Regions from separate parts of the Salimicrobium salexigens genome, predicted to be linked through region 3. Evidence: riboswitches for the same ligand, from Rfam matches in the RefSeq annotation. Region 3 holds a riboswitch; each other region holds the start of a gene.

Region 1 (7,711 bases), on a different contig from region 3:
TGGCGATGCTGACGACCGTATCTCCGGAGGGCAGATTGAGTTCCCGTCCGATGCACACCCAGGAAGTATTGCTGGACGAGGAAGAATTCTGGTTTATCACGGAGAAAGATACAGATAAATACAGGGATATCGGTAATAACCCTTCGGTGAATCTGGCCTACGCCGGCAGTTCCTACGTGTCCATCAGTGGAACGGCTGAATTCGTGCAGGACGTGAAGAAGAAGAAAGAGTACTGGAATAAAATTGTCGAAAAAGTACTGAATGCTTCGGCCGAAGACCCGAACGTTGTGCTTGTAAAAGCGACTCCTGACGTTGCTGAATACTGGGAAGCAGGTGTGAACGTCAAAACCGTTAAAGAATTCGTGAAAAAGATGGCCAGCAGCAATTCCATGGACGACAAGAATAAACTGAAAGACACCGTCCATTTCGACGAAAATTCGAACTAGATACGATCATTTTTCTGAAAACAGAGAATCCCCGCCCGGAGCGTTGACTCGGGACGGGGATTTTGTTCGTATCGGAGGATGTTTCTGTTTAGTGACGACGAAGGTCTCAATGATTTTTAAGATACCACTTCCTTCTTAGCAACCATTGTGGCCGATTTCGGTTTAATGAACATGATACTCCCGATGAACACGGCTAATACATTCAGAAATAACGTAAGTCCGATGACTCCGGCGGCGTGAAGCGTCTCGTAAAAATAACCGTTAACTGCTAAAAGGACGACGACTGTTCCGAGTATTATACTGCTTTTTACAGGGCTGGCAGCAGATATTTTCCAGGTGCCGTAACTGAAAACGACAGTGAATACTATCATGGTAAGAATATTGACGCTCATCCCCACCCAGACCGGATGGATATTGAGAAAGAAATCCGACGGGTGCCAGTTGCTCAAATGATACCAGAGCAAGCCTGCTGTGAAGCCTCCGAACAGAGAACCGAGAACAGCTCTTTTTGTAACGAGCGGCCAGAACAGCGCAGCAACTACAGGAGCGAAGGTTGCGGAATTTCTCATCGTCCAGGCGAGTACGTTCCACCAGGCCGACTGTTCCGTACGCAGGAAGCCGAAGACAATCATCAGGCCTGTAAGGAGCAGCAGTGACCATTTCGTATACGTGACCAGCTTTTCGGGAGAAGCGTCAGGGAAGATAGCGCTCCCCACATCTTTTCCGAGACTTGTAGCGCCTGAGAACTGACACGGGGCACCCCACCCGAGAGCACAGGCCCAGATACCGAGGAAGAACATCCCGACCAGCGGAGCGGGGAGGACTCCCATCAGGTACCGGGGCAGTGCTATGAGACCGAGACTTGCATCGGGGACAACCGCAGCCGCCGAGAGTCCGAAGAGGATCCCGAAAAGAATGAAGGGGATGCTCATCACTTCTGCCACAATCAGTCCTTTTTGCCCTTCTTCCGGTGTTCTGCAGGACAGAGCCATCTGGAAAGCAGCCTGAGCTAAAATGACGTTCACAAGAAATGTGGCAAACCATACGAGAATGACCTGAAGACCGGCTCCGTCCCAGTCGAACATCCCGGGCTGTTCGACTGCCAGCTGCTGCAGACCGGAAATGCCGGGTTTAATGAAGAACGCTGCTGCACCGATTATGAACATGAGGGCGAAAATGATAGTGTTCATCGTTTGTGTAAAGGCGACCGCCCACATGCCGCCCGACTGTAAATAGACGAATAAAAGAAGGGCTGTGAACGCCACGGATAAAGACAGAGACACGCCGGTGAAGACGTGGAAGGCAGAAGCGAATGCAATGGCCGTGGCCACCGACCACATCGGGAAAGCGAAGGCCGTAATGGCGCCGGATAAAGCTTTGGCACGTCTGCCGAACTGATCACCGATCAATCCGGTGATGGTGACGATCAATTTCTCCCGGAACGATTTTATAAGCAGAAGGGCGATCAGGAGAACCTGCAGTGTTTCTGCGACCCCGTACCATATAGCTGAGATCCCCGTAAGATACGAAAGCTCCACAATCGATATGTACGTTGAACCCGAAAAAAGACCTGTAATACAGAAAGCGACCGTCCACCACCGGAACGTCCGTCCCCCTATAAAATATTGCTCGCCCCGGCCGGCTTTCCGCTTTGCCACGTTGCCGACGATGATTAACGCGAGCGTATATAACAGCGCCAGTGTAATGACCCATACTCCATAAGAATTCATTTCCTCTCCTCCTTTACATATCTGTACATACAAAAAGAACCCTTCCACTTTTCCGTAAGAAAAATAGAAGGGTTCTCCTGAGCGTCCCTGCTCTTATCTTTCAGACAGATAGTGTCTGCTGGAAGAAGCACCTTGTTCTTTACGAACAGGTTGCCGCGGGATCACAGGACCAGATTCCTCCACCGCTCTTGATAAGATGTGTATGAAATTAACGTTCATTCTACCGGGGGAAGAAAAGGAATGTCAATGATTTTTTAGAAATTTCGAAAAATAGAAAAGACAGGACTGTATTTCGTTCTCAAAAAAAGGGACGCCGAAGGGCGTCCCTTTAAAGCTGCTGTATCAGACTGTCATTTCTTCCTTCAGGTGTGCTCCTGCAATACCCGGGTAGGTCATTTCATAACTGTCGAGAATAATTTCCAGGTCTTCATAATTCAAAACCTCATACTCCATACAGAGGGTACGCACCGTTTTGCCCGTTCTTATGCCTTCCTGGGCGATTTGTGAAGAGCGTTCGTAACCGATGTGCGGGCTTAAAGCCGTAATGATTCCAAGGCTTTTCTCCACGTTCTCCCGGAGTACTTCTTCGTTCGCCTGCAGATCTTTCAGGCACAGATCCGTGAAAACGCCGAACCCGTTGTTCATAACAGTGATGGATTCAAGCAGATTGAAAATCATGACCGGTTCCATGACGTTCAGCTCCAACTGTCCGGCTTCTGAAGCCATGCTCACCGTGTGGTCGTTTCCCATAACTTGAAAAGCGATCTGGTTAATAACTTCCGGCATGACCGGGTTCACTTTCCCGGGCATAATGGACGAGCCCGGCTGTCGGGCCGGGAGAGTGATTTCGCTCAGTCCGGTTCTCGGCCCGGAGGCCATCAGACGAAAATCATTCGCTATTTTGGACATGCTCGTCATAGTGTTTTTCAAAGCGGAAGAAACTTCCGTGTAAGCATCGGTGTTCTGGGTAGTGTCTACCAGGTTCTCTGCTGCCCTGAGCGGAAGTCCGCTGATGTCAGCCAGATACTCCACTACGAGCTTCGTGTATACCGGATCGGCGTTCAGACCGGTACCGACCGCTGTTGCCCCCATGTTGATTTCGAACAGATTATCTTTGGAGCGTCTAATCCGGTTGAGGTCGCGTTCGATCACACGCTGGTAGCTTTTCAGTTCCTGTCCGAGCCGGATCGGAACGGCGTCCTGCAGGTGCGTACGTCCGACTTTGATGATGTGATCGAAATCAGCCGCCTTTTTACCGAATGTATCAGCCATCGTTTCCATCGTCTGTTCCAGCCGGGTCATCCCGGTTACAGCAGCGATATGCATTGTGGTAGGGAAGACGTCGTTGGTCGACTGTGCCATATTCACATGGTTATTCGGATTGATATAATCGTAGTCGCCTTTGTCCCGTCCTGCGATTTCAAGAGCCCGATTTGCGATAACTTCGTTCGCATTCATATTCACGGAAGTACCGGCTCCGCCCTGGATAGGATCTACAAGAAACTGGTCATGGTAATAGCCTTCCAGCAGTTCATCGGCAGCCCCGATGATAGCTTCGCTTATGTGAAGAGGGAGGTGGCCGGCGTCCCTGTTCGCCATAGCTGCCGCTTTTTTGACCATAGCCACGGCCGTAATCATGGAATCATCGAGGTTGTACCCTGTAATCGGGAAGTTTTCTTTGGCACGCAGTGTCTGGATGCCGTAGTAAGCTTCGGCGGGAATCTCTTTTTCTCCGATAGAGTCTGTTTCTGTACGATATAAACGGTTCATGGTATCTTTCCTCTCTCTGTGAATTCTTATTACCCGTAGTGGGCGGTTGTGTAGTTTTCTTCGTCTTCCAGAACATCGGGGCGGTTCCTGTCAGACGAGCTGACAACGACTGCGGCTGATGCATCCCCGAGAACGTTCACGGAAGTTCTGATCATATCCAGAATACGGTCGATTCCTGCGAGCAGTGCTATACCTTCGAGTGGCAGACCGATGGAAGTCATAACCATCGACAGCATAATAAGTCCGGCACTCGGGACGCCGGCGGTTCCGATGGAAGCCAGTGTAGCGGTCAGCACGACGGTAAGCTGATCGATGAAAGTCAGTTCCATTCCAAAGTACTGAGCGACGAACAGCACGCAGACCCCCTGATACAGGGCTGTACCGTTCATGTTGATGGTCGCGCCGAGCGGCAGTACGAAACTGCTGATCTTTTGCGGTACTTTCAATTTTTCTTCGGAATACTTGATCGTCATAGGTAAAGTTCCCGAGCTGCTGGACGTACTGAAAGCCACCATAATGACCGGTATCAATTCCTTGAAGAAAGTGACGGGGCTCATCTTGCCGAAAACTTTCACGGAAAACGAGTAGACGAGCAGAACGTGCACGAGTGAGCCGACGAGCAGCGCGAGAATGACCTTGAATAAAGGCCACAGTACGGACACCCCGTATTCCCCGACGGTAGGTGCGATAAGGCCGAATATACCGATGGGGGCGAATCTCATTACGACACCGGTGATTTTATACATGACTTCCGCCAGCTGATCGAATATTTGATAAAGTGTACGTGCTTTTTCACCTGCCATCGTGATACCGATGCCGAGGAAGATGGCAAAGAAGATGACCTGCAGCATGTTACCTTCCGTAAGTGCGGCAATCGGGTTGGTCGGCACAATGTTCAGCAGCGTCTCTTTAATTCCGGGAGTTTCCTGGGCAGCGACCTGTTCACCTTCCGGAACTTCAATATCAACTCCGGTTCCGGGAGAGAACAGATTTCCGCTCAGAAGCCCGATGGAGATGGCGACCGCTGTCGTCACCATGTAGTAGGAAACCGTTTTGAAACTCAGGTTCCCGAGCTCTTTCAGATCCCCGGTGCTGGCAACTCCGACTACCAGGGAAGACAGAACGAGGGGAACAATGATAAATTTAATAAGCCTGAGGAAAAGATCTCCGAGCGGCTGTACTACTTGTATGTCAGGTCCGACGAAAATGCCGAGAACAATTGCTAAAAAGAAAGCGATGAATATTTGGAATACGAGATTATTTTTCATAACAACCCTCCAGTCAATATGTAATACACAATGTAAGCGCATACCTACGGATACATACAGAAATCTACGCATACATACAAATAAATCCGTGAATTTTTGAAGGAGAGACCATGATGATTAAAAAGAAACTGCTGATTGTTATAATGGTTATTGTGATGGTGCCGCTGGCCGGAGAGCTGAAATTTTATCCGTTTGAGGGAAGCTTCCGGGTAAGTTTCGGCACCCCCCTGTTTTTCTTTTTTCTGCTGTGGAGGGCGAATCTGCGCCAGGTCACCCTGACACTGGCAGTAGCGACGTCGGTCGTGCTGTTCCGGACGGGACTGGATGTGTACGGAAGTTCCGTGCCGCTTGAGGAAGCGTTCTCCACCCACTTTCCGGTATTCTTTTATTACCTCACCTACGGACTGCTGTTCCGCTTCCTGAAGGTTTCAAAGTACTACCATAAACCTATCGTCGTCGGATTGTTAGGAGTTTCCCTTGAAATCCTGGCAAGTACGGCCGAGATATTGCTGCGAAGCGGAGTCATGGACCAGCCGGTGAATTTCGGAACGATAGGGCTGTTGCTGGAGGTCGCTTTTATCCGCAGTTTTTTCGTCCTTGGTTTTTTCAACATCCTGCTGTATAAACAGGCGAAAACGGAAGAACTGCAGCAGAAAAAGCAGAAGGAGCATATGATGATGGTGCTGTCCGGTCTGTACACGGAGGCCGTTCATCTGTCCAAAACGATGCGGGATGCCGAAACGGTTACGAAAGAGAGTTACGAGCTTTACCGGAATATGAAAGAGGAAAGCGGAAGGGAGGAGTCTTCCTCTCTGCTTGTCATAGCGAATAAAGTGCACGAAATAAAAAAAGATAACCAGCGGATCTACGCCGGGTTATCGAACGTGATTTCAAGGGAAAGCGACACTTCCTGGCTGAGTATGGAGGAAATAGGGAGCATACTGAAAAAGTCCAATGCTGCTTACGCTGAGCTTCTTCAAAAAAACATACGTTTCACTCTCCGTAATAAAACGGGGGAGAATCGTTACCCTACCTACGTACTCCTTTCCGTACTGAATAACCTCATCTCCAATGCCGTAGAAGCCATCGACGGGGAAGGAAACGTGGAAATGATGGTGGAAAGGAGAGGCAGTCACCTGGAAGTAACGATTTCCGATAACGGACCCGGCATCCCTGAAAGGATGGAGGAGGTCGTTTTTGAAGAAGGCTATACGTCCAAGTTTGATTCTGCCGGTGCCCCGTCTACAGGGATAGGGCTGTCCTACGTACGGGAAGTCGTGAAAAAAATGGACGGGAGAATCCGGCTGCTTCCGTCAGTACAGGGAGCTTCTTTTTTAATTCGGATTCCAGAGGAAAAATTAATGGAAATGGGGAGTGACAATGAATTACTTCATCGTGGATGATGATATATCGGTGAGGGCCATGCTTGCCGAGATGATAGAGGATGCGGATCTCGGAACGGTAGCCGGGGAGAGAACTGACGGCCGGGAAGTGGATACTGAATTGCTTGAGGCTCATCAGGTGGATATTCTGCTGATTGATCTTCTGATGCAGGAAAGAGACGGCATAGAGACGATACGGGAAATCAGTGGAAGCTATACGGGAAAAACGGTGATGATTTCCCAGATAGAAAGTAAAAATCTGATAGGAGAAGCGTATTCGCTCGGTATCGAATACTACATTACGAAACCTTTGAATCGGATCGAGGTGGTCAACATTCTGAAAAAAGTTAAGGAAAGACTGGTACTGGAGCGGTCCATAGAAAGTATTCAGCAGTCTCTGCAGGCGGTAACGGGAAAAAGCGCCGGAACCGGGAGTGCGGCTGCTTCCAGAAGCATTAAGGAAGAAGGATACAAAGTACTGGTGGAACTCGGAATGGTCGGGGAGAACGGCTCCAGGGATCTGCTGGATATCATCTATTATCTGGATCAGAATAATATGACGGGGGGAGAGGAAATAATTTCCCTGAAGAATGTCTATCAGAAGACGGCTGCCGACAAGATGAAAGAAGGAGCGAAGCAGCCAGGTCTGCAGCGGGAAGTGAAAGCGGCGGAACAGCGCGTCCGGAGGGCTGTACATCAGGGTATTTCGCACATCGCCTCGGTCGGACTGGATGATTTCAGCAATCCTGTGTTCAGTAAATACGCTTCGACATTTTTTGACTATGAACAGGTACGGAAGAAAATGATGGAGCTTGAGAAAGAGAAGAGATACAGAATAAGAGTCGATACGAAGAAATTTATTCAGATGCTGTACTGGGAAGCAAAACGCCGGATGCAGACGTAAAAAAGCTGAGACGAGGGGGGAGAGCCCTGTCTCAGCTTTTTGTTTGAACTCAGTTGTTGGCGGAGCCTTTGGATAGTTCACCCATAATATAGCCTGCAATCTCATCGGACCCCTGCAAACCGATATCACCTATACTTACGACACCGCTCACTTTATCTTCATCTACTACAAGAAGGCGGCGGATTTGGTGATCCTGCATCAGACGCGCCGC
Region 2 (8,298 bases), on a different contig from region 3:
AGACCATTCAGGCGATGTATGACTCTTTTCTGGAAACGGAAGGTACCCCTCTCTCCGAAAGACTTGTTATAGCTCTCCAGGCCGGCCAGGATGAGGGAGGGGACAAGCGTGGCCGGCAGTCAGCCGCCGTCCGCGTTTCGGACACCGAAGAGTATCCTTTAGTCGATCTTCGGGTTGATGAGCATCCTGACCCTGTGAAGGAGCTGTACAGAATTCATCAGGTAGCGGAAGAAGAACTGTTCCCTTTCGTCGGGGATCTTCCCACTAAAGATAACCCTAAAGGAAATTTTGATTCCTGATATAGAGGAAGCTCTGATAAGGTAAGAAATAAAGTAATAAAAGGAGCGTTTTCGTTGTTAATTAAACCGCAAAAACTGAAAGCAGGAGACAAAGTGGCAACAGTAAGTACATCTTCAGGCATCGCCGGTGATCCGGACATCCGATGGCGTTATGACCAGGGCGTAAAAAGACTTGAAGAAGTGTTCAATTTAGAAGTCGTTCCTATGCCTAACAGTTTAAAGGGCTCTGAATATATTTACGAGCATCCGGAAGCGCGTGCGGAAGATCTGATGAACGCGTTTAAAGACGAGTCGATTAAAGGCATCATTGCCAATATAGGCGGGGACGACAGTGTCCGCCTGCTGCCGTACATCGATTTTGATGTGATCCGCGATAATCCCAAAGTTTTTATGGGATACTCAGACGTTACGGTTTCCCATCTGTTTTGCCATAAGGCAGGTCTCTCTTCTTTTTATGGTCCGGCGGTCTTAACGGACTTTGCGGAAAATGTGGAAATGGATCCGTATACAGTAAATATGCTGAACCGCACACTTTTTTCAGGAGAAGCTATCGGTAACATTCCTCCTGCCAAAGAGTGGACGAGTGAACATCTGGAGTGGGAAGAGTCGAACAAAAACACCCGCCGTACGATGCAGGCGAACTCAGGTTATGAAGTTCTCCAAGGTTCCGGTATAGCACGAGGCAGACTCATCGGCGGCTGTATCGATGTTCTGGAAATGGTGAAAGGGACGACACTCTGGCCGGAGAAGGAAGCGTGGAAGGGCGGAATTATTTTCTTTGAAACGTCTGAAGAAAAAACTCCGCCTGAGGATATAAAACGCTGGCTTCGTAACTACGCGACCCAGGGGATTCTGCAGAAGGCTGCGGGCATCGTATTCGGTAAGCCGAAAGATGAAGCTTACTATGAGGAATACAAAGAAGTTATTTCCCGGGTAATGAAGGAGTATGGTCTCGTGGATTTGCCTGTGCTGTACAACTTGAATTTTGGCCATACGGAGCCGAAATTTCTCCTTCCTTATGGAGCGCAGGCGGTAATTAATTGCAGTGAAAAGACTTTTTCCATTCTGGAAAGTGGAGTGGAATAGATTTCATTTCTTTTTAAGGATAAATGTTCTTTATTTTGAATTTTTTATATGAAGTGATAAGATAAAGATAGGTTCTCTTATCTTCAGGTCAGCTTTCGATTCTAAAAGGGTTCAACTATCTTTCAGGAGGGAGAACTGCTTTATGAAACTTGAAAGTCAGGTAGCTGTGGTAACCGGAGCTGGTTCAGGAATGGGGAGACAAATCGCTATATTATATGCACAAGAAGGTGCGAAGGTCATCGTTTCTGACGTTAATGAAAAAGGCTCGCAGGAAACGGTCGAGGAAATTGAAAAGAATAATGGAACTGCTACAGCGGTCTTGGCGGACGTGACGAAAGAATCAGATGTCCAGCGTTTGATCGACACAGCTGTCGACACGTATGGAACGCTGGATATTCTGGTTAATAATGCCGGGATGATGGATAACATGATGCCTGCTGCCGAGGTAACCGATGAATTATGGGAAAAGGTGCTGGCGGTAAATACAACGGGACCTATGAGAGCTACTCGTAAAGCTCTTCCGATTTTTTTGGAGAAGGGCCGTGGTGTTATTGTCAACATGGGCTCATCCGCCAGCCTTGCAGGTTCCAGAGCCGGAGCTGCATATACAGCTTCCAAGCATGCTCTGGCCGGTTATACGAAAAACGTGGGTTTCCAATATGCGAATCACGGAATCCGTTGCAATGCTATTGCTCCGGGCGGAGTGGCTACGAATATTGGAACGACCATGTCAGAACCGGATGAATTCGGTATGGAAAGGGCTTTGTCCGGGTCCGGGAATAACCCGAGGAATGGCGAAGCGGAAGAAGTAGCCAGAATCGCACTGTTTCTGGCCAGTGAAGACTCAGCTTTTGTCAATGGTGAAGTGATCAGAGCAGATGCCGGGTGGCTGGCGTACTGACGTTCAATCGAAGTGACCCTCCCGAACTTTTCGGGAGGGTTTTATAATGAGCTTCACCTGCACGTTCAGTGACTTATTTAATATAATTTTCAAAAAACTGATTGACGACAAAGTCATGATTGTATTAAGATAGTTCACATCACAAAAAACTATAAACGTATCTTCTTATCCAGAGAGGTGGAGGGACTGGCCCTTTGAAACCTCGGCAGCGGAACTGATGGAATTCCATCGGAAACCGTGCCAATTCCAGCAGGTGCATCGTACTTGAAAGATGAGAAGAGACGGTTTTCTAAATTTTATTAGAAGACCCCTCTTCCATTTTTCTGGAAGAGGGGTCTTTTCGTTTAAGTAAGGAGGATGGAGCATGATTCAGTTCGAGAACGTTTCGAAAGTGTATGAGCACAACGGAAAAGAGTTGCGGGCGGTGGATGGCGTAGACATATCGATCGAGAAAGGTGAAATTTTCGGAGTGATCGGGTTCAGTGGAGCCGGGAAAAGTACGCTTGTCCGGTTGGTGAATCTGCTGGAGCAGCCTTCCGGGGGCAATATATTAGTGGAGGAGGATGATTTGTCCCGGTTATCTAAGCCCGGGCTCAGGAAAATGCGCAAGCGTATCGGGATGATCTTCCAGCACTTTAACTTACTGGAGTCTAAAACGGTTTTACATAATGTCGCCTTCCCGCTGATCATTTCCGGCACTCCCAAGAAAAAAATAAAAGCCAGAGTGGAAGAGGTTCTTGATTTCGTAGGACTTTCGGATAAAGCACATCAGTATCCGGAAGAACTCTCGGGTGGTCAGAAACAGCGGGTAGGTATTGCCCGGGCGCTTGTTACATCACCGGACATTTTATTATGTGACGAAGCGACTTCGGCACTTGATCCTGAGACGACGAAGTCGATCCTTCAGTTACTGAAAAGAGTACGCGACGAGTATAACCTTACGATATTGATGATTACCCACGAAATGAACGCAGTCCGGGAAGTGTGCGACCGTGTCGCTGTCATGGAAAACGGCCAGGTCATTGAACAGGGGTCCATTTTCGAACTGTTCTCGAATCCTCAGCACCCGACGACGAAAAACTTTATCCAGTCGGTGATGGAGAGCGATATCCCGCCTTCCATCCTCGCGGGTATTGAAGAACGCGGGGGAGGACGTCACGTATACCGGGTCACATTCGTCCGGGAGAAGGCTGCTCAGCCCATCTTTTCACAGGTAGCCAAAAACTATCAGGTCGAAGTGAACGTTCTTTTCGGACAAATTACGGAACTGCAGGGAATCCCGTTTGGCCAGCTGGTAGTGGAACTGCTGGGGGAAGACAGGGAGATTGTCAGAGCACTGGATTATATACAGCGGACAGTAAACGTCCAGGAGGTGGAAGCTGATGCAGGTTAATTTACTGGAATTCTGGCCAAAGATTTTGCAGGCCATCAACGAAACATTGATTATGGTAGGGGTGTCACTGGTGGTAGCGGCACTCATCGGTATCCCGCTTGGAATCGCACTTGTCGTTACGAGACACGGCGGGCTTCTCCAAAATAGCGCATTTTTCAAAGGGTTAAGCGTAGTGATCAACTTCTTTCGATCCATCCCGTTCATTATTCTTCTTGTAGCGATCCTCCCTCTTACAAGGTTTCTGGTCGGCACGTCTATTGGGACTGCAGCGGCTGTCGTACCGCTCGTACTATTTTCAGGACCTTATATAGCAAGGCTGGTGGAAAGCAGTCTTATGGAAGTGAAACCCGGCGTCGTGGAGGCGGCAGAAGCGATGGGAGCCTCTCCTTGGCAGATTATATTACGCGTATATGTACCGGAAGCCTTGAGTTCCATCGTGCTGAACCTGACGATAGCGACGATCGGCTTAGTTGGGGCATCTGCCATGGCCGGCTTCGTCGGAGGAGGAGGTCTTGGAGACCTGGCGATAGCCTACGGATATCAGCGGTTCGAAACGGACATCATGATCGTCACGGTTCTTCTGCTGGTTTTAATTGTGCAAGTGGTTCAGACGCTCGGGAACGTATTATCCAAAAGAATGAAAAGACAATAGGCGGGAGGATTTATAAATGAAAAAAATCATTGTACTACTTGGGCTGCTGATAGCGGCCGCGACATTGGTCGCAGGATGCAGTAAAGAGAGCGGAGCTTCAGGAAGTGACGAAGTCGTTAAAGTAGGGCTGAATGGTTCCGGCGTTCCCATTTGGGAAAAAGTGAAGGAAAAAGCAGCCGAAGAAGGAATTGAAATAGAGCTCGTGGAGTTTTCGGATTACGTTCGTCCCAACATGGCTCTGGCGGACGGGGATATCGATTTGAATGCCTTTCAGACCGTTTCCTACTTCGACTCTTTTATTGAAGAACGGAACCTCGATCTCGAACCTATCGCTACTACAATCATTGCGCCGATGGGTGTGTACTCGGAAGAATATGAAGATGTAAAAAATATTCCGGAAGGGAGTTCTATTGCCTTACCGAAAGAAGCTACAAATATGGGGCGTGCCCTTCTTCTGCTGGAGAAAGCAGAACTGATCGGTCTGCCGGAAGATTTTGACGGGAACGGTTCGCTGGATAAAATAACGGACAATCCTAAGAATCTGCAATTTGAACCGGTCGCAGCTGCCCAGACGCCGCGTGTACTGACTGATGTAGCAGCGTCTGTTATCAACAACGGGGTAGCCGTAGAGGCAGGGTTTGTTCCGGTGGACGACGCTATTTTCATAGAAGATGAGACAGCTGAACCTTATATAAACATTATCGCAGCGCAGGCCGAGGAAGCGGATAAAGAAGTGTATCAGAAAATTGTCGATATATACCAGCAGGAAGATGTGGCAGAACACATTCGTGAAGTGTTCGATGATTCATTGATACCGACGTTCGTCCCTCTCGAAAAAATAGGATGGTAAAGGAGAGTAATTATGACTTTGACGACAGCACACGACTTACAGGAACACATCGCCAGTTTTATTGAAAACAGGAAAGAAACTTATATTACGACGAGTCATGCGATTCATGACAATCCGGAAATAGGAAATGAAGAATTTTTCGCTTCAGGGTTGCTTACTTCTCTCCTTGAAGAAGCCGGGTTCACTATTGACAGGCAAATTCCGGACCACGAAACCGCCTTTTTGGCACGTAAGAAATCGAGCCGGCCGGGCCCTGTTATCGGATATTTAGCGGAATACGATGCCCTTCCCGGCCTTGGGCATGCGTGCGGGCACAATATCATCGGTACGGCATCAACAGCGGCAGCGATTGCTCTCGGAGAAGTGATAGAGGAAACAGGTGGGGAAGTGGTAGTTCTTGGAACTCCGGCAGAGGAAGGAGGGCCGAACGGAAGCGCTAAGGGTACGTTTGTAAGACATGGGTACCTCCGGGACATAGACGTCTGTATGATGGTCCATCCGCTCGGAACTACTTCAGGTTCCGCCCCGACGCTGGCGGTGGATCCGGTGGATTTTGAGTTTTTCGGGGCAGCTGCCCATGCTGCCAGTAACCCGGAAGATGGGATCAATGCTCTGGACGCTGTGCTTCAGTTATTCAACGGCATTAATGCTCTCAGGCAGCACGTATCTGAAGACGTACGGATGCACGGAGTGATTCTGGACGGGGGAGAAGCCCCGAACATAGTGCCGGAATACGCACGGGCCCGGTTTTACTTAAGGGCGAAGACGAGAGAGGACTGTGACCGGCTTACCGCCAGAGTAAAAAAGGTCGCTGAAGGGGCTGCTGCGGCAACAGGTTCTTCCTATACTATGACGAGAATTCAGAACGGGGTGGATAACTTCAACGTGACGCCTGCGTTTGAGGAGATTTTCAAAGAAAAGATCGAAGGGCTCGGGGAAGATTATCGGCCGCTGAAGAAAGGACTCGGCTCCACGGACGCCGGGAACATCAGCCAGGTGGTACCGACTATCCATCCTTACATCAAAATCGGTGAAGAGGACCTCGTTCCTCATACGAAGGAATTCAGGGAAGCAGCCCGCTCGGGAGAAGGTGACGCAGCCTTATTGAAAGGAGCGAAAGCGTTGGCTCTGACAGGAGTCGAGTTGTTATGCTCAGCGGATTTGTTACAGAAAGTGAAGAATGAATACCTTGGCAGGGAGGCGTGAATATTTAGAGGAAAGAAAATCTTCGCCGTTTACTGGGAATAGTAAGCCGGCGAAGATTTTTTAGTTGCCTTTCTGTACTCATTTTAAGGATCAGAAGAGGTAGGGAATATAAACAACGAGCAGAATGATTATCCAGATGGCGTCTACGAAATGCCAGTAGTAATTGAATATTTTATGTTTCTCCTTAAACAGGTTGAAAGGCAGAAGTCTGCCCTGAACAAGGAGTACGATCATCCAGCCCAGCCCGAACGTTACATGGACGGCGTGAAGACCGACTAATACATAGTATGCAGACAGGAAGTTGTTCGTTGAGACGACGTGTCCATCGGTAATGAATTTGCGGAATTCTTCTATCTCGAAGTACATGAAGCCGGCTCCGAGCAGAAACGTGATGACCACACCTGCCACTATCAACTTCATCTTCCTCTCCTTCAGTCCTTTTTCCGAGAGGAGCAGAGTGCCACTGCTCGATATCAGGAAGAGAGAAGCGAACAGTGTCGTCTGCCATTCGAACAGTTCACCCGGGTACGGCCCTGTCTGTGGTGGAGTGTAAATGAGGTAAGTGGCGAACAGTGTCGTGAACATAATCGCTTCCACAAAGAGATATATGAAGAAACCCGTTTTTTTGTCGGCAAATAACTCTTCGGACATTAGCTTACTGCTCATTTTCCTCCTCCTCTCTCTTATATGCCTCCGTGCGTTCATCGGAAAACGCTCTGATGACGAAAGTGCTTAACGACAGGATGCCGCCGAGGATCTGCACCCACACCCATCCGTAAATGAAGCCGAAACTTAAGATGAATAAGCTCCCGGCAAGAAACATCGGCTGGAACGTTCTTCTCGCAATGGGAGAAGGACGGGGGTTTTTTGCGACCGGTAACGGCTTGTTATTGATTTTCGACCACCAGAACATGTCTCTGCGGTCGATGACCGGCATTTTTTCGAACGGGTGTTCCGGAGGCGGGGAAGGGACGCTCCACTCCAGGGTCCGTCCGTCCCACGGGTCGTCTCCGGCTTTGGCGCCGCTGCGATGGGTCTTAATGATATTCCAAAGGAAAAACAGCATAGATACAGCCATAAGATAGGCTCCGATACTGCTGATGAAATTGTAGGACCACACTCCGTCTTCCTGGGTGTATTCATAGACACGTCTCGGCATACCGTCGAGGCCGGCTAAGTGCTGCAGGAAGAAAGTGAGGTGGAAGCCGATAAGAAACAGCCAGAAATGCCACTTCCCGAGTGTGTCGTCCAGTATTTTCCCGGTCATGATCGGATACCAGTAGTAAATAGCGGCGAATGCTGCCAGTATGGTGGAGCCGATGATAACGTAGTGCAGATGGGCGACTACGAAGTAGGAATCATGGAACTGCATATCCGCAGCTGCCGAACTGAGCATCACCCCGGTCACCCCGCCCATGACAAAGGTGGGAATGAAGCCCAAAGCGAACATCATAGGAGCTTTCATACTTATGACGCCGCGTCTCATCGTGAAGAGCCAGTTGAACACTTTAATTCCTGTCGGCACGGCGATAAGCATGGAAGTGATTGCGAAGAAGGTGTTCGAAAATGCCCCGAGCCCCACGGTGAACATATGGTGCACCCACACCATCAGGGCGAGCAGACCGATTAACGTCAGGGAAAAGACCATGGACGTATAGCCGAACACATTTTTTCTTGAAAAGTTGGAGATGATGTCCGAAAAGATTCCGAAAGCCGGAAGAGCGATAATATAAACTTCCGGGTGCCCGAATATCCAGAACAGGTGCTGCCAGTAAACCGGATGGCCGAGTTCCCCGAGGAAGAAAGTGGCGTCGTAAAGCCGGTCGAACTGAAGCAGCAGTAAAGCAATCGCCAGCACAGGAAAAGCGATCAAGATTAAGAAAGAAGTAATCAGCGTAGCCCAGGGGAAAA
Region 3 (8,298 bases):
CTTCCGGAGTGTGACGATAATGATAGGCGATAGCCAGAGTTCTATCATTTTCCTGCGCAGCTCTCAGCATAGCTTCTGCTTCATGCCGGTCCATGGCCATCGGCTTTTCGCACAAGACGTGCACGCCTTTGTTCAGGGCTTTTATACTCAGTTCCGCGTGGAATTTATTCGGTGTACAGATAATGACAGCGTCGACGATATCGAGCAGTTCCTCCGGAGACGTGCACACGTGAGGCACTTCAAACTCCTTTGCGACTCTCAAAGCCCGCTCCCTGTCCACATCCTGCACGGCGATCATTTCAGCCAGATGAGGAAGTGACAGCAGGGCCGGGATGTGGCGATCTGTCGCTATCCCGCCCGTACCGATCACTCCCACTTTCCATTTATTCATATTACCCCTTCTTTAACGACTGTATTTTACCCGTTTCCCCGGACTCCAGGGCTGCGAGAATGATTTCAAGGGATTTTTTCCCTTCATGACCGTCAATCAGCGGCTCTTCATCGTTCAGCACACTTTCCACGAAGTGATCGATGACTCCGGTATTCGTCTGGCCACCGCTTTCATTGGACTGGATCTGACCGAGCTGAAAATTGATTACATCCCCGTTCGTATAAGAAGCTACGAGAGAGTAATCCGGGTCGTCCTCGATTCTGAGCATCCCTTTCTCCGCGTAGATCACCGTGGAATTATCTTCGGCGGTGTTATAAGCCCAGCTTGCTGCCAGGGTACCGAGAATTCCTGATTCCGAACGGAGCATGCACACGGCATTGTCATCGACCGTAATACCATCTTTTGCGTTATTTTCAACAAAACCGGCTACGTCCGTGAACTCTTCTCCGAGAATATAGCGAATGAGATCCGCCTTATGGACGCCGAGGTCCCCCATCGCTCCGATGAACGCTTCGTCTTTTTTGAAGAACCAGCTGTCCTTCCCATCCACGCTCCAGTCTTCCGGCCCTCCGTGACCGAATGTTGTCCGGAAACTGTAGATTTTCCCAAGTTCCCCCGAACGGACAATCTCCCGGGCTTTCCGGTGGGACTTCACAAATCGCTGGTTGTGGGCAATCATCAGTTTTTTTCCGTTCTTCTCAGCCGCACTGATCATTCGCTCCGCTTCTTCCGTACTTGTAGCCATCGGCTTCTCACATAAAACGTGAGCCCCTGCTTCCAGGGCTGCAATAGATACGGAAGCATGTAAATGGTTCGGAAGGCAGATACTTACAATGTCCACTTCTTCTTTCTGGAACAGTTCTTCATAATCCGTATACGTCTTGGCATCGTAAATCTGACCCGCGATGGCAGCCCGCTCTTCTACAATGTCACAGACTGCAGTAATATCCGTCTCTTCATTATTTCTATACTCCACTAAATGCCGGTGCTGGGCGATACTGCCACAACCGACAATTGCCGTTTTTAATGTCATGAATCAACCGCTCCCTTCAGAAATTTTATATGCTTTTATTTTTTGGAGATGCGCTCAATCGGGGCAGCGTTCCCGTACTGGTGCTTCGGACCGTTCGTATTCTGCGCCCAGCGGATACCGTTACGGATCACCGTCTGTACGTCTTCATGATAATAAGTCGGATATGTTTCATGCCCGGGACGGAAATAGAATATCTTACCGTTGCCGCGTTTGAACGTAGCACCGCTTCTGAAAACCTCGCCGCCTTCAAACCAGCTGAGGAAAATAAGTTCATCCGGAGCCGGAATATCGAAGTGTTCCCCGTACATCTCCTCTTTTTCTATTTCAAAATACTGACCGATTCCTTCTGCAATAGGGTGGGTGGGATCAACGTTCCATATCCGCTCCCTGTCGTCAGCTTCCCGCCATTTCAGATCACACCCGGTCCCCATCAGCTTACGGAATACTTTCGAGAAGTGGGCGGAGTGGAGAACGACCAGTCCCATACCGTCAAGGACTCTCTGCTTCACTCTCTCGGCCGCCTCTTCAGTAACTTCTTCGTGCGCTTTATGCCCCCACCAGACGAGCACGTCCGTCCGGTCGAGGACTTCCTTCTTCAGCCCGTGTTCCTCCTCATCAAGGGTGGCCGTGGTAATAGTATGCCCGTCTTTTTTCAGAAAATCGGCAAGAGCCCCGTGGATCCCTTCCGGATAAATTTCCGAAACCGCCGGATTTTCCTTTTCGTGGCGATACTCGTTCCATATCAGTACGTTCATATTCATTACCTCCTGCTGTGCAACAATAAGCGAAATCGCTTGCACTTTTCTTTAAAAAAATTTATTTTAGTTCCCTGCACGATTCTCTTTCCACAATATTCGTAGGGATAATCAGACTTTTATTCATCATTGCGGGCTTCTGCAGTTTTTCGATAAGAGTGTCGGCTGAATAGTAGCCAAGCTGACCTGCATTGGTATCCACCGTTGTAAGGGATGGACTTGAGAGCCTGGAGACAATCGTATTGTTGAAGCTGATAACACTCATATCCCCGGGTACGGAAACGCCGGCTTCCTTAAGCGCCGTAATAATGGAAAGCGCATGAAAGTCATCCATGATCACAAGGGCCGTCGGAGGTTCCGGGAGCCCGAGCAATTCTTCTGCAATGATGGTGCCGTCATAGCTTCCGTCTTTTCTATACTTAATGTAAGAAGCGTTCTGCGGACACCCATGGAGAGCGAGCGCTTTTTTATATCCTTCCACTCTTGCTTTCGTCACTTCGAAATCGGCTTCTCCGCCGACGATCCCGATCCGCTCATGCCCCAGCTGGATCAGATAATCCGTTGCCTCATTCGAAGCCTGCACGTTGTCATTATCCACGTACATTATGTTCGATGCCTCCATTAACGGCTTCCCGACCATGACGAACGGAAAGTTCTGCTGCATCAGATAGGGAACGACCTGATCGTCCTCTTTGGAGTAAAGGACTACGATCGCATCCACCCTTTTCCCCTGCACCATTTTTATAACGTCCCGAAAAATAGCTTCCTCCGACTCTCCGGTCGTCAGATTCAGGCTGTAATCGTTTTCCTGACATGCCTTACTGATTCCGCTCAGAACTTCGGAGAAAAAGGGGTTATCAAAAGAATGGGAGCTCGAGTGTTTCATCACCACCCCTATCTTCTGGGTAGCCTGCCTCACAAGCACGCGGGCGTTGTAGTTCATGTGATAGCCCATGTCCTCCATGACTTTTTTCACTTTTTTCTTCGTAACCTGGCTGATTCGCGGACTGTCCGCAATCACCCGGGATACTGTCGAAGGAGCGACTCCCGCTTCCTTCGCTACATCCTTAATCGTAACAGACATCGTTCCTGCTCCTCTCTACTTCACAGCACCTTCCGACACACCATCAATGATCTGTTTCTGGGCAAAGAAATAACCGATGATGACCGGGATGATCGCTATAGTCAGACCGGCAAGTGCAAGGTGCCACTGTTTCGTATACTGACCGAAGAAGTAAAACATCTTCAGCGGAATCGTTGCGTTCGCTTCACTCAGTACGAGCGAGGGAAGCAGGTAATCATTCCAGATCCAGATCGTATTTAAAATAGCCACCGTTACGGAAATCGGTTTTAACAGCGGAAAAATAATATACCAGAATGTCTGGAATCGGCTGGCCCCGTCTATAATGGCCGCTTCATCCAGGGATTTGGAAATACCGGTCATCGCCCCGTGGTAAAGGAAAATGGAAAGACTGCATCCGAATCCGAGATACATGAAGATAAGACCGGCAGCGTTCAGCATATCCACCTGACCGAAAATGGCCACCAGGGGAATCATAACAGACTGGAACGGAATGAGCATGGCTGCCACAAATACGAAAAAGATGATGCCGGAGAGCTTACTTTTGTTCCTCGCAAGAGCATATCCCGCCATGGAGGAGAAAAGAATAATGATCAGAATGCTCAACCCGGTTATAAGTACGGAATTGAAAAGGGACTTCAGAAATTCAAGTTCCGCAAAAGCGTTAACGAAGTTTTCAAATGTAAATTCAACCGGTATTCCGAGGACACCCTCGAAAATTCCACGCTTCGTTTTAAAAGCGTTGACTATCATCAGGTAAAACGGAGAGAGCCACAAAAGGGCCAGCAATAAGCCGAATATTTCAAGCAGTCTTGTATTTCGTTTCTCTCTATCCTTCTGCATCACACGTCCACCTCACGTTTCTTATTGTAGTACACCTGTGTCAGGGAAATGACGGCTACTATGAGGAAGAAAATAACCGCTTTCGCCTGGGCATACGCCATCTCCCTGTCACTGAAGGCTGTACGTACGATTTCCATCGCCACCATCTGCGTGGAGTTGAAAGGTCCTCCATTCGTCAGTGACAGGTTTTGGTCGTAAATTTTGAAAGACATGGATAATGTAAGGAACATACTGACCGTAAAGGCGGGAGCCACTAGCGGGAAAATGACATTTTTGAATCGCTGTACCGCATTTGCCCCGTCAATTTTCGAAGCTTCGATCAGCTCTTTCGGCACGTTTTCAAGATAGGCTATATAAATGATCATAATATACCCGGCCATCTGCCAGGAGGTAAGGATTACAAGTCCCCAGAAGCCTGTGTTCGTTGTAGATAACCAGCCGCTCAGACCTTCAATCCCCGTAATTCCGGATATATCACCAAATACAGAGATGAAAATAAATTGCCAGATAAACCCGAGTATGAGACCCCCGATAAGGTTCGGCATAAAAAAGATGGTCCGCATTAAATTATTCGTCTTCATGTTTCTCGTAACGAGAAGTGCGAGGCCAAGGCCGAATATGTTCAGCAGCAGCACGGTGATAACTGCAAACTTGATAGTGAACCAGATCGAATTCATGAACTCATCTTCCTGGAACAATTTTATGTAGTTTTCCAGACCGACGAAATTGTTCGCCGTTAATCCGTTCCAGTCCGTAAATGAATAAATCAGTCCGTAGACGAACGGGATGACCACAACAATTCCGAGCCCGAGAATAACGGGGGTCAGAAAAAGCCAGAATGATAAACTCCTGTTTCTCATAATAAGTTCCTCCTCAGTTGTAAAAAAGCTCTTCTGTCGCCTTCAGTAACCAATAAGAGCGCTATAGTTCAGCGCTCTTTACCGGTCTTCTGTTATTTGCTTATTGTCTGGCTTCTTCCCAGGCATCAGTCGCCTGTTTCTCCACTTCTTCCCACGTTATATCACCGGCAAGATATTCCTGCATGGCGACGCCGAGAGCATCTTCCGTCCAGGCTGTAGGAGCTCCGAGGAAAACCCAGCCGAGCGTATTCCCTTCTTTCGCGTAGTTGTATATTTCCTGGGAAATAGGATCCGCGATTTCCTGGTCTTCGTACCCTTCGTAAGCAGGAATGAACTTGAATTCTTCCGTTACGAATTTCTTACCTTTGTCAGACGTGTACATCCAGTCGAGGAAATCTTTGGACGCCTGTACCACTTCATCTTCGGATTGCTTGTTTACCACCCAGTAGTTAGGCACGCCTACAGGAATACTTCCTTCATAACCTTCCACCGGAATAGGAAGAAGTCCGACATTGTTTTCGGCGAATTCCTGATCCATGGATTCGATCGTGTTGTACACCCAGTTACCCTGCTGAATCATCGCTACGTTTCCAAGAGAAAAGTGCTCTTCCACCTGCTGGGAATAATCGAGACTCAATACAGGCTGAATGGAATTTTCACTCTGAAGATCCGTGAACTCTTTCATCTGATCTCCCATTGCGAATTCCACAGTCTCCGCTTCATATGCTTCCATTACATCGTGATTGAACTCATCCGCCAGGTAGGCGTTTGCCAGGTGGTTACCCATAACCCACTGTTCTTTGCCGGGGAAAGCGAACGGCGCTTTGATTCCCAATTCTTCTTTATTGGAATTCAGGGTTTCCACGGCACCTTTCAGATCTTCCATCGTCTTGATCGAGGAAGCATCAATACCCGCTTCTTCGAAAACTTTCTTATTGTAAAGAAGTCCATAGCCTTCCTGGTTATAAGGAAGTCCGAGAACCTGATCGTCACGACTTACACCGTTCAACGTCCCCTCAAGAGCCGCTTCGGCAGCTTTCGTATCCGAAACGTCGGCCAGATATTCTTCGTACTCGTCCACGTCCGTCGGTCCGCCGACGTTGAAGACGTCAGGCTCTTCGCCGGAGGAGAAGGAAGTTTTCAGTGAAGCACCGTAATCGTTACCGCCACCGACGGTTTTGACGTTAATATTGACGTCCGGGTTCTCTTCTTCATACATCGATACAAGTTCTTCAAACTGATCTTTGAATTCCACTTTGAATTGAAAAACGTCAACCGTAACCGCTTCGCCGTTGCCGCCTTCTCCTCCACCGTCATTACTTCCGCCGGAAGATTCTTCACCTGAGCCGAACGAACAGCCCGCCAGCACACTTGAAGCCAATAGAGCCGTAGCAATCCCTGAATAAAACTTTTTCTTCTTCATTCCATACACTCCCTTTTACTGTTTCTGATGTTTTGAATCCGCTTACAACTTACACAAAAAAATAAAGGACGCCGGAAAAGTTTGTGCATTCGTTTGCAAAAATATCCAATAAATTACTCCTTCTCCTATGTAAAGAAAAGGACAGGTGACAGAAGCGATACTGTGAATTCGTTTGCACAGTTTCATTGTCTGTATCTTAGCACGATTACAAACATATTACAATAAGTATTCTGAAAAATATGTATCATATTATTTTTTTCCATACAAAAAAAGCCGAAGGGGGTACCCTTCAGCTCTTTACGCATAATTAAATTAAAAGCTTCTTTCTTCTTGCACGTTATCGTCCTGATCGAGAATCAGAACTTTACTCGGAGAGTTCTTCTTCGCAATTTCTTCGGCTTTGCTGACTGCGGAATCAAAATCTTCGAAGAAATCCGTCGGAGCGATGTCTTCGATTTTAATGTACCAGCCGTTTTTGTCCTTGTTTTGTACTACGCTATATTCTTTTACCATAATTAATCCACTCCTCTTTTAATGATCGGATACTTTTGATTGTACCCCGCCTCTTTTTCCTTCAAACATATCTCAAATAGTCAGAAAATTAGTTGACATACCTTTCCTCTGGTGGTTATACTTCATAATAAGCTTAAATTGAATAGTTCGTGCGACTCTTATTAAGAGCGGCTGAGGGATTAGGCCCTGTGAAGCCCGGCAACCTTCAAACATCAGTTTGAAAAGGTGCTACGTCCTACAGATCTTACTGATCTGGAAGATAAGAGGAGGCAATATATAAATCAGCCCTCTTCTTAACTTATCAGAAGGGGGCTTTTTCTGTGCCCGGTCTCCCCGGCCGCATTACCTATACAATTCCACTGGAGGGAAGATAGATGTCCGTCAATCATATCCGAACATGTGAAACCGTTTATAAAGAAGTGTCGATCGGGGAGTTCATTTGCGAATCAGGTGAACGGCTGCCGGAAGTTACCCTTGCCTATGAGCAATCCGGCAACCAGAATGCGCCCCTGCTCCTTATATGTCACGCTCTCACAGGCAATCAGTACACCGTGGGTACGGAAGAAGAGCCCGGATGGTGGAGAGGTCTATTCGGAAAAGAAGGGATAGTCCCGGAAGAAGAGTTTCAGACTGTCACCTTCAACGTGCTTGGTGGCTGTCACGGTTCTACGGGGCCTGCGAGCGTAAATCCCGAAAATGGAGAGGTCTATCGCCTCGACTTCCCTTCCATAACAATCAGAGATGTAGTACGGGCTCAGAAAAGGGCTCTGGAAGTTCTCGGCTTCACGCACATACATGCCGTACTCGGCGGGTCACTCGGTGGTATGCAGGTGTATGAGTGGGGGCTTATGTACCCGGATGCGATGGATAAGCTGTTTATTCTCGCTTCCACCCCGGCCCTCAGCGATTATGGAATAGCATTCAACCATATAGGGGCGGAAGCGATAAAACGTGACCCGCGGTGGGACAATGGTAATTATCAATCGAATGAGAACCTCGACGGTTTTGAAATTGCGAGAATGACGGGGATGGTCACTTACAGAAGCAGATCTCTGTTTCACCAGCGCTTCAACCGCCGGCAGAACGAAGAAAGTTATCATATCCAGTCCTATCTGGATCATCAGGGGAAGAAGATTAAAAAACGGTTCGATGCCAACAGCTACCTTTACCTTCTTGAGGCGATGAACCATCATGATATTACAAGAAACAGAGGAGCCATGGAAGATACGGTGCAACAGTACAGAGCAGATATTTATACGATGAGTTTCGAGAAAGATCTCATATATCCGAAGGAATCCATGGAAGAATTTTCACTCCTCACTCCACACGCTGTGCATTTCCATATCGATACCGAATTCGGTCACGACGGCTTCCTTGTCGAATTCGATAAGTGGGGAGA
Region 4 (8,298 bases), on a different contig from region 3:
GCTGAAATACATACCGGAGGAGCGTCATCCGAATATCAGAGGGGCCATCTTTAACCTGGGGTTTCTGCCGGGAAGCGATAAAACCGTCGTTACTACCCCCGAGCACACCATTGAAGCCATTGATAATATCCTTTCAGTTATGGAAAAAGGCGGTCTCGTAGTCCTCGTCGTCTACCACGGTCATGAAGGTGGAAAAAAAGAGAAAGAAAAAGTGATGGAATACGCCGGAAATCTTGATCAGCGTTCGGTTCACGTACTCAAGTACGAATTTCTCAATCAGAAAAACAATGCACCTTTCATTGTAGCATTAGAAAAAGCCTGACCTTTGTGGTCAGGCTTTCAGTTTATGGTAAGCTTTAACATTCAGGTAGAAGAACCAGCTTCTTGTCCCGCTCTTATTCAGGAGGTATGGCACCATCGAAGAAGAGCCGGGAAGCTCCTTAACTTTCTCGTCGGCCAGATACATGCTCACGACACCTTCGCGGAGCATCTGATGAAAGTCGGCATCCGGAAGCTCCGCTATTTTACGATCTGTCTCCTCCATGAATTCTCCTATACGTTTTTTCAGCGCTTCGTTGGAAGGGTAATATGTACAGAAGTTCATCTCACCATCCGCTTCGTCTTCTGCCTGGTCAATGTAGTAATCAAGCAGTATGTGCATCCCCTGCATGTAAGGGAAGTAACAGTTTCTGACACGCCGGACCAGCTCTCTGTTCACCCGTTTCCCCGCAGCGTAAGCGACGAGCGTATATACTCCCATGGTAGAAGCGGTGCTGGCTGAAAAATCATACCACTGCATATCCGGCACCCTGGACATATTTCTCTGATGCCACTGTTGCATGCGCCCCACTCTCTCTTCTTCCTTCACGTGTTTATGCACCTGGAACTCTCCGTATAACGCACTGAGATCCGCCACGTCCAGCTGAACGAGGTGATAGAACGGAAAACGGCTCAGTACACCCTGGCAGGTGGAAACGAGTTCACTCAGGTATCCCCCGTCTTCCTTCTCTTCTCTGAATGCATAATAATCACGGTGTTCATAATCGGGATGAACCGCATCTTCCAGAGCAAAGTGGAGACTTTCGAAGTCTTTCGGGTCCAGGGATTCGCTCTGGTCACATAAATTATCCAGGTAATCACAGATGGTCTGGTATGCCACTACGAAAGTGACGGTTTCTTTCCACTGCGCTCCGGATAGCAGGGAGAAAAGCCCGCCTCCCTCACAGTGAAAAGCTTTTTTCTCTATACTGTCTGTTGCCTGAAATCTCAGTTCGGGATCCGGAATATCCGCCGCTCTCTCTTTCCAGGCCTCCAATTGACGGTAAACCTCCGGAAATATAAATCTGTACCCCTGATACATCAGGGCTATCGGTTGCTTCGGTGCCTGCTTTGCCAAAACTGGATCCTCCTCTTAACGGTGTATTTCTATAAAACTTAAAGCGTAACGGTAAACTTCTTCCCACTCCGGCTCATTGAACAGTTCATGATAAAGGCCCGGCCATTCTTTGTAAGCCTTCTCCGTCAAATTCTGTGCATCGAACCAGCGCTTCGTGTCTTCAGAGTTCACCATCTTGTCCTCTCCTGCCTGCATGAGGAGGAGGGGGACATCGCTGAACGGTTTGTCGCGAGCGACTTTGATAGCTCTTTGAAATTCTTTGTACCATCTTACAGATACTTTCTGCAAAATTTTGTCGTCCTTCCTGTCCTGCTCCCACACATTTTCATTTCTCGTAACTGTTTCGGGACGGTAGGGATATGATACGAGCAGAGATGGTGAAAGCCTGTCCATCACCTTGGCCATCGCCTCAAGCGGTTTACTTGCTCCATTCTTTATGCCGAGTGCCGGAGAGGATAAAATCACACCCTGGACCGGGAGCGATTTTTCCTGCAGCGCCCGGATAACGGCAAGCCCTCCCATGCTGTGACCAAGGAGAAAAACAGGGACCTCCACTTCCTTCGCATACTCCACCCATCCTTCAATGGTATCCAGGTACTGCCGGAAACTGCGGATATGGCCCCGATTGTCTATGTCGTCTCCCTGACCGGGGAGGTCTCCGACGACCACCGAGTATCCATCTGTCTGGAATTTCTCAGCCAGTGTCCTGTAGCGTCCCCCGTGCTCAAAAGCCCCGTGTACGACAACGATTACGGCTTTTGGCGTAACAGATATGTATTCTTTCAGCATCACTTGTACCTCCGTTTTCCTCTGATATACTTACTATAATATACAGTATAAGGAGGATGAAGATGATTTGCGAATATAAAGGTTACTATCCCGAAATTGCCGACACGGCTTACGTGGCTGAAGACACTGTCATAACCGGGGATGTGTCGATCGGGGAATATGCGAGTATCTGGTTCAAAACCGTAATCAGGGGCGACGTCGCTCCTGTCAGAATCGGAAATAATACAAATGTACAGGATCTCAGTCTCCTCCACCAGAGCCCGGGCATGCCGCTTACGCTGGAGGACGGAGTCACCATCGGGCATCAGGTTACGCTTCATTCCGCTACCATCAAAAAGAATGCCTTAGTCGGAATGGGATCGATTGTACTCGACGGCGCCGTCATCGGTGAAGAAGCTTTTCTCGGTGCCGGAAGTCTCGTTCCTCCGGGTAAAACGATACCTCCCCGCACTCTTGCCGTGGGACGCCCGGCTAAAGTAGTGAGAGATTTGACCGAGAAAGACTTCAAAGAACTGGATCGTATACGTAAGAGCTACGTGGAAAAAGGACAGTATTATAAAAACAGCGGAGAGAAATGATTCTTTGTTCTGGCCTCGGCCGTGTATTTTTCTTCTATTCTAATTTAACGGAATAAACAAAAATCCGAACGCTTTCGTTCGGATTTTTGTACGTGCGGCCTATCTATTCTTCTTTTATTTTAGCTCTCAGCAAATCCACTTTATCGACGTTTTCCCAGGGGAAATGATCCGCCGGGCGGCCGAAGTGACCGTACGCGGCCGTCTGTCGATAAATAGGACGTTTCAAATCGAGCATGCGGATAATCCCTGCCGGACGTAGATCGAAAAGTTCCCGCACAGCTTTCACGAGCCTGGCTTCCGTGACTTCCCCGGTACCGTCCGTATCGATGGAAATCGAGACCGGTTCGGCTACCCCGATGGCGTATGCGAGCTGGACTTCACACGTCTTCGCAAGACCGGCGGCAACAATATTTTTTGCAACGTAGCGGGCGGCGTAAGCAGCGGAGCGGTCCACTTTAGTGGAGTCCTTGCCGCTGAAGGCCCCTCCTCCGTGTCTGGCATAGCCGCCGTAAGTGTCAACGATGATTTTGCGTCCTGTCAACCCGGCGTCACCCTGAGGCCCGCCGATAACGAAACGGCCTGTAGGGTTAAGGATGTACTTCGTCTGGTCATCCATGAACTTCTCCGGGACGACCGGCACAATTACGTGCTTCATCAAATCTTCCTTAATCTGCCCAAGCGTAATCTCTTCGGCATGCTGCGTAGAGATGACCACCGTATCGACCCGGAGCGGGTTGTTGTTCTCGTCATATTCCACAGTCACCTGTGTCTTACCGTCCGGACGCAGGTAGGAGAGGGTCCCGTCTTTCCGCACGTCCGCCAGACGCTTGGACAACTGGTGAGCAAGCGAGATCGGCAAAGGCATCAGTTCATCCGTTTCATCTGTTGCGTATCCGAACATAAGACCCTGATCCCCGGCACCGATTGCGTCGATTTCCTCTTCGCTCATCTGTCCTTCTCTCGATTCCAGAGATTCATCCACTCCGCCCGCGATATCCGGGGACTGTTCATCAATAGCTGTAAGGACGGCACAGGTATCGGCATCGAATCCGAACTTCGCCCTCGTGTACCCGATATCTTTAATTGTCTGCCTTACGACCTGCGGGATATCCACATATGTCGTCGTACTGATTTCCCCGGAGACAAGTACAAGTCCTGTGGTAACCATTGTCTCACAGGCCACCCGGGCATTCGGGTCTTCCTTCAGTATTTCATCAAGAATTGCATCGGAAATTTGGTCACATATCTTATCGGGATGCCCTTCCGTAACCGATTCAGATGTGAACAACCGGCGATTTGCTGCCATGTTACATGATTCCTCCTTAAACTCTGATTACGGCACTCTTACCAGCATCATACTTTAATATACTGCATTCTGTTTCCGAATTCCGGCCCCTGTTTTCACGGGTTGAAAACCGGAATCAGTTCCATTCCTTCATTAACCATGCATGGAAAACAGGAAGGTCCTTCAGGAAACGTTTATACTATTAAGAGAAATTTTGATTTCCTTCATTAAAAAAGAAAAACCTTTCCTTCATCGTATGAGGAAAGGGATGATTTCCTTCCGCTCTTATCGTCCAAGAGAGTACTCTTGCGTCAGGTTAGCACCATATCAAAAGAAGGTTGCCGGGTTTCCTCGGGCCTGTCCCTCCACCGACTCTGGATAAGAGAGTTACCGTTCGCATTTTATCATACCAAATCAGCTATGATTGTCAATTAGATGGAGCAGCTTCCGTCTTTACAATCGTGGATTCCCACTCTGTATCTGTTATTAGCGATAAATCGATAAACCGGAACTCCGACCGCCCTCGCAGTCCGAAACTCCATCAGCTTTCCGGCGAAGCGAAGCAGCGGCGACTCCTTACATATATAGGTGATCGCGTCATACCCTACATGTTCGTTGCGCGAAGGATCATATAAATGTAATTGTTCACGAATTTGTCCTTCTTTTTCAGCGGGAAGAGAAGTATACTCGGTAAGCTTCTGCAGCGACAGCCAGAGCAGTCGATTTTCCCGGTCCAGGAGGCTCACCCACTTTTTCGTTTTAAGGCACAAAGGACATGCTGCATCGTACAGAACGATCGATTTCTTCAACCTTTTCACCTTCCTTTTCTCCAGATTATACAGCAGCTGCAGATGATTTTAAAAAAATGAATTGCAGTATGGACTATTAATGACAATGTGTTATACTATTTACAAATAATCGCTTACATGCGGAATTTCAGGGAAAGGCGGGTTTTTAAAATGATTCATGCCAGAAGCGACCGTTCAAGCATCGAGGAGCTGCTTGAGGAAGAAGGAACACAAGTACAGCTTTCTGTTCCGGACCTTACGAAAAACATACTCAACAGGAATGAAGGAACACTGACCGATACCGGAGCTGTAAAGGCAGAAACCGGAGCATATACAGGACGGTCCCCGAACGATAAATTCATTGTAAAAGACGATGAAACTGCCGAAAAGGTCGACTGGGGCAAAGTGAACCAGCCGATGCAGGAAGAAACATTCCTTCACCTTTACCACAAAGTGATCGGATATCTGAAAGACCTCCCTGAACGTTTCGTATTCCAGGGTTACGCAGGCGCCGATGAAGACTACCGTCTGCCAATCCGTGTGATTACAGAATACGCCTGGCACAATATGTTCGCAAGGCAGATGTTCATAAGACCCGGGAGTGAAGAGGAACCTCTTCACGAAAATGCGTTCACAGTGCTCTCTGCACCGGGGCTGAAAGCCGACCCGGAGACAGACGGAACCAATTCCGAAGTGTTCGTAACGGTATCATTCAAACATAGAATAGTACTGATCGGCGGCACGCAGTATGCCGGAGAGATCAAGAAGTCGATCTTCTCCGTGATGAACTATCTCCTGCCGAAACAGGACGTATTGCCGATGCACTGCTCCGCTAACGTGAACGCGGAGGGAGAAACCGCTCTCTTCTTCGGACTCTCCGGTACAGGAAAAACGACTCTTTCCGCCGACCCTTCCCGTTACCTTATCGGTGACGATGAACACGGCTGGTCCGATAGAGGTGTATTCAATATGGAAGGCGGCTGTTATGCCAAAACTAAAGACCTTTCTATTGAAACGGAACCTGATATTTACAGAGCCATCAGATTCGGCGCGGTACTCGAAAACGTAGCTGTAAACCCGGGTACGGGGAAACCGGATTTCACCGACACTTCCCTGACGGAAAATACGCGTGTCGCTTACCCGCTTGATCATATCGACAACGCTCTTGAGGAAAGTAAATCCGGACATCCCGATAAAATAATCTTTTTGACAGCTGATGCTACCGGAGTTCTTCCGCCTATCAGCAAACTTACGAAAGAACAGGCGATGTATCACTTCCTGAGCGGGTATACGAGTAAACTCGCAGGGACAGAGCGGGGCGTCACCACGCCCGAAGCTACGTTTTCCGCCTGCTTCGGCGCACCGTTCCTCCCGTTACCGCCTTCCGTCTACGCGAAGATGCTGGGTGAGAAAATCGACGAGTTCAACACAGACGTCTACCTCGTCAACACCGGCTGGACCGGCGGAGCTTACGGGACAGGTAAGAGAATGAAACTGTCCTATACGAGACGTATGGTGGATGCTGCATTGAACGGAGAATTCAAAAACACGGAAATGTACCAGGACCCTGTCTTCGGCCTTAACATTCCTCTTCACTGTGACGGTGTTCCGGAGGAAGTCATGATTCCGCGTAATGCCTGGGAAGACAAAAGTGATTACGATACGCAGGCAGAGAGCCTGGCTGCCAAGTTCCATGAGAACTTCAAGAAATTCGCTTATGCTGACGAAACGATTGCAGCAGCCGGACCGATCAAACGTTAATACTGTCATACAGACAACAAGCATGCAGAGAAACGCTCCATTTCTCTGCATGCTTATTTTTATCGATTTTCTAACAAAAAAGCTGCCGAGAATTTCTCGACAGCCCGGGGAGTCCCCTGGTAGTTACACATCTCACGCTACACCGTTCCAATTCTTTCCAGACAGCACGGGAGCACTTTATCTTTCATCATAAAACTGTACTCTTTCTGTCTCGGCAAAGCTTCCGGAAGCTGCTCGAGCAGTACCGGACCGTTCGTTTCGAAATAATGGGCTTCTTCCCGCAACTGTAAAACCTCTGCAAAATAAACGTTTTTGATGATCGTGCCACCTTTACCTTTGACGAAGTATTGACCGACGTAACGCAGCTGATCGACGATGCCTCCCGTTTCTTCTTTCACTTCCCTGACAGCAGCTTCCGAGGCGGTCTCCTCCTCTTCCACTTTCCCGCCGGGGAACTCCAGACCACGTTCCTTGTGTTCGGTCAGCAGCCATTTTCCACGGTATTGGCAAATCACCCATACGTGCTTCGGTTCGCTTGAAAAAGGGTGGTCCTTAAAAGATAATTTCACAGGATTATTATAATAATCATAGAACTCTTGCATATGGTATCAACTGCCTTTTCCAAAACACTCTTTTTACTCTAATTAAATCGTACCATATGAAGGGAAAATTACAAATGTTTCATTTCTTCTTTTTTCCACCGGCCGTACCGGAAATCATTGCAGCATCTTCCGGAAGAAACTATTTCTTCATGTTCTCCATCTGTTTCAGATGGGGACATACTTTACAGAACGTACTGTCTTCGTGAAGCCGGTAGGAGAGGCAGCAGCATTTCCTTTCCCTAGCCCCTGAAGGCAATAAGGGCTGAGACTCGAAGTAAGTGAAAGGGTTTTTCTGTTCACCGAACGGTTCTCCGTCCAGTTCATCGATGATATATCGAAAGTCTTTCCTTTTCTCTGCCAGTTCCTCTCCTTCATACCATTCAGGAAGTTTGCGTTCATAAAACCAGTACAGATAAATGGCTGTATTTTCCCATAATACCTTCTTTGAAATACGCGTAGTCTTATGAATGTGGAAAAGAACGGGCTGAAGGAAATCCCTGAATAAGTGCCGCATATTTTCAACTATCCACTCTTCCCTGTCTTCTCCCGGGACGGATACCGTTTTATCCCTGAGATGGAATTTAGGGAACCATTTCGGGTTCTCATCGATACGGATGTACTCCACATTCCCGGGGGAAACGTCAGGGAATTTATCAAACACCGTCATCATTACAATCGGCACCGTAACAGCGTAATATCCGAACCTTTTCCCGAGCAGGGAACCGGTAGTAAGAAACGACTGTGAATCAAGATACAGATGCAGGTCATTCAAAACATGTTCGATTCCTTCGCGGGATAACAAATCGGTTGCACGAACCGTTTCCAAAACCGGTTCCTGCAAATGTTGATCCGTAAAAAAGCGAAAATGCTCATTCAAAAACTGTTCTTCTTCTCTCGTAATCATTTCTTCACTCATATTCCTCACCTCTTCTATTCACTTACAAGTGTAGAAATTACTTACAGGTGTGTCAATGATTTTGATAATCATTTTCAGTATCGTTGAAACCATCTGTCTTTCGTAACACTTTCCATATACCCGAAATCCGGTTCGACTCCTATCCCGGGACCTTCGGGCACGCGTATGAAACCACCCTCAAGG

Evidence for each region. A riboswitch is a leader RNA that binds a small molecule or an ion and turns the genes downstream of it on or off. The one in region 3 is predicted to bind S-adenosylmethionine.
Region 1: it holds a riboswitch for S-adenosylmethionine, as region 3 does, so the genes downstream of both, BW931_RS07185 (sodium:solute symporter family protein) here and metX (homoserine O-acetyltransferase MetX) in region 3, are expected to answer to the same signal.
Region 2: it holds a riboswitch for S-adenosylmethionine, as region 3 does, so the genes downstream of both, BW931_RS07260 (methionine ABC transporter ATP-binding protein) here and metX (homoserine O-acetyltransferase MetX) in region 3, are expected to answer to the same signal.
Region 4: it holds a riboswitch for S-adenosylmethionine, as region 3 does, so the genes downstream of both, metK (methionine adenosyltransferase) here and metX (homoserine O-acetyltransferase MetX) in region 3, are expected to answer to the same signal.

The regions. Positions count from the first base shown of each region.
Region 1 is NZ_FTOK01000005.1:39,082-46,792, forward strand. Features, by position in the region: gene BW931_RS07180 (pyridoxamine 5'-phosphate oxidase family protein) at 1-446, shown strand, start outside; gene BW931_RS07185 (sodium:solute symporter family protein) at 563-2,176, opposite strand; SAM riboswitch class I at 2,267-2,374, opposite strand; gene aspA (aspartate ammonia-lyase) at 2,519-3,946, opposite strand; gene BW931_RS07195 (dicarboxylate/amino acid:cation symporter) at 3,976-5,214, opposite strand; gene BW931_RS07200 (ATP-binding protein) at 5,328-6,617, shown strand; gene BW931_RS07205 (response regulator) at 6,595-7,500, shown strand; gene BW931_RS07210 (CBS domain-containing protein) at 7,550-7,711, opposite strand, start outside.
Region 2 is NZ_FTOK01000005.1:51,283-59,580, forward strand. Features, by position in the region: gene BW931_RS07245 (DUF1028 domain-containing protein) at 1-299, shown strand, start outside; gene BW931_RS07250 (S66 family peptidase) at 354-1,385, shown strand; gene BW931_RS07255 (SDR family oxidoreductase) at 1,528-2,286, shown strand; SAM riboswitch class I at 2,449-2,564, shown strand; gene BW931_RS07260 (methionine ABC transporter ATP-binding protein) at 2,651-3,679, shown strand; gene BW931_RS07265 (methionine ABC transporter permease) at 3,669-4,331, shown strand; gene BW931_RS07270 (MetQ/NlpA family ABC transporter substrate-binding protein) at 4,348-5,181, shown strand; gene BW931_RS07275 (M20 family metallopeptidase) at 5,194-6,387, shown strand; gene BW931_RS07280 (cytochrome c oxidase subunit 3) at 6,478-7,053, opposite strand; gene BW931_RS07285 (cytochrome c oxidase subunit I) at 7,043-8,298, opposite strand, start outside.
Region 3 is NZ_FTOK01000006.1:59,552-67,849, reverse strand. Features, by position in the region: gene BW931_RS08495 (Gfo/Idh/MocA family protein) at 1-391, opposite strand, end outside; gene BW931_RS08490 (Gfo/Idh/MocA family protein) at 393-1,424, opposite strand; gene BW931_RS08485 (ThuA domain-containing protein) at 1,460-2,179, opposite strand; gene BW931_RS08480 (LacI family DNA-binding transcriptional regulator) at 2,241-3,263, opposite strand; gene BW931_RS08475 (carbohydrate ABC transporter permease) at 3,279-4,103, opposite strand; gene BW931_RS08470 (carbohydrate ABC transporter permease) at 4,103-4,963, opposite strand; gene BW931_RS08465 (ABC transporter substrate-binding protein) at 5,064-6,386, opposite strand; gene BW931_RS08460 (DUF2188 domain-containing protein) at 6,699-6,899, opposite strand; SAM riboswitch class I at 7,055-7,165, shown strand; gene metX (homoserine O-acetyltransferase MetX) at 7,274-8,298, shown strand, end outside.
Region 4 is NZ_FTOK01000004.1:252,285-260,582, reverse strand. Features, by position in the region: gene BW931_RS06950 (tRNA 5-(aminomethyl)-2-thiouridylate-methyltransferase MnmM) at 1-322, shown strand, start outside; gene BW931_RS06945 (tetraprenyl-beta-curcumene synthase family protein) at 332-1,396, opposite strand; gene BW931_RS06940 (alpha/beta hydrolase) at 1,412-2,185, opposite strand; gene BW931_RS06935 (gamma carbonic anhydrase) at 2,248-2,763, shown strand; gene metK (methionine adenosyltransferase) at 2,867-4,069, opposite strand; SAM riboswitch class I at 4,331-4,433, opposite strand; gene BW931_RS06925 (thiol-disulfide oxidoreductase DCC family protein) at 4,480-4,857, opposite strand; gene pckA (phosphoenolpyruvate carboxykinase (ATP)) at 5,008-6,597, shown strand; gene ytkD (RNA deprotection pyrophosphohydrolase) at 6,735-7,199, opposite strand; gene BW931_RS06910 (IucA/IucC family C-terminal-domain containing protein) at 7,339-8,115, opposite strand; gene menC (o-succinylbenzoate synthase) at 8,190-8,298, opposite strand, start outside.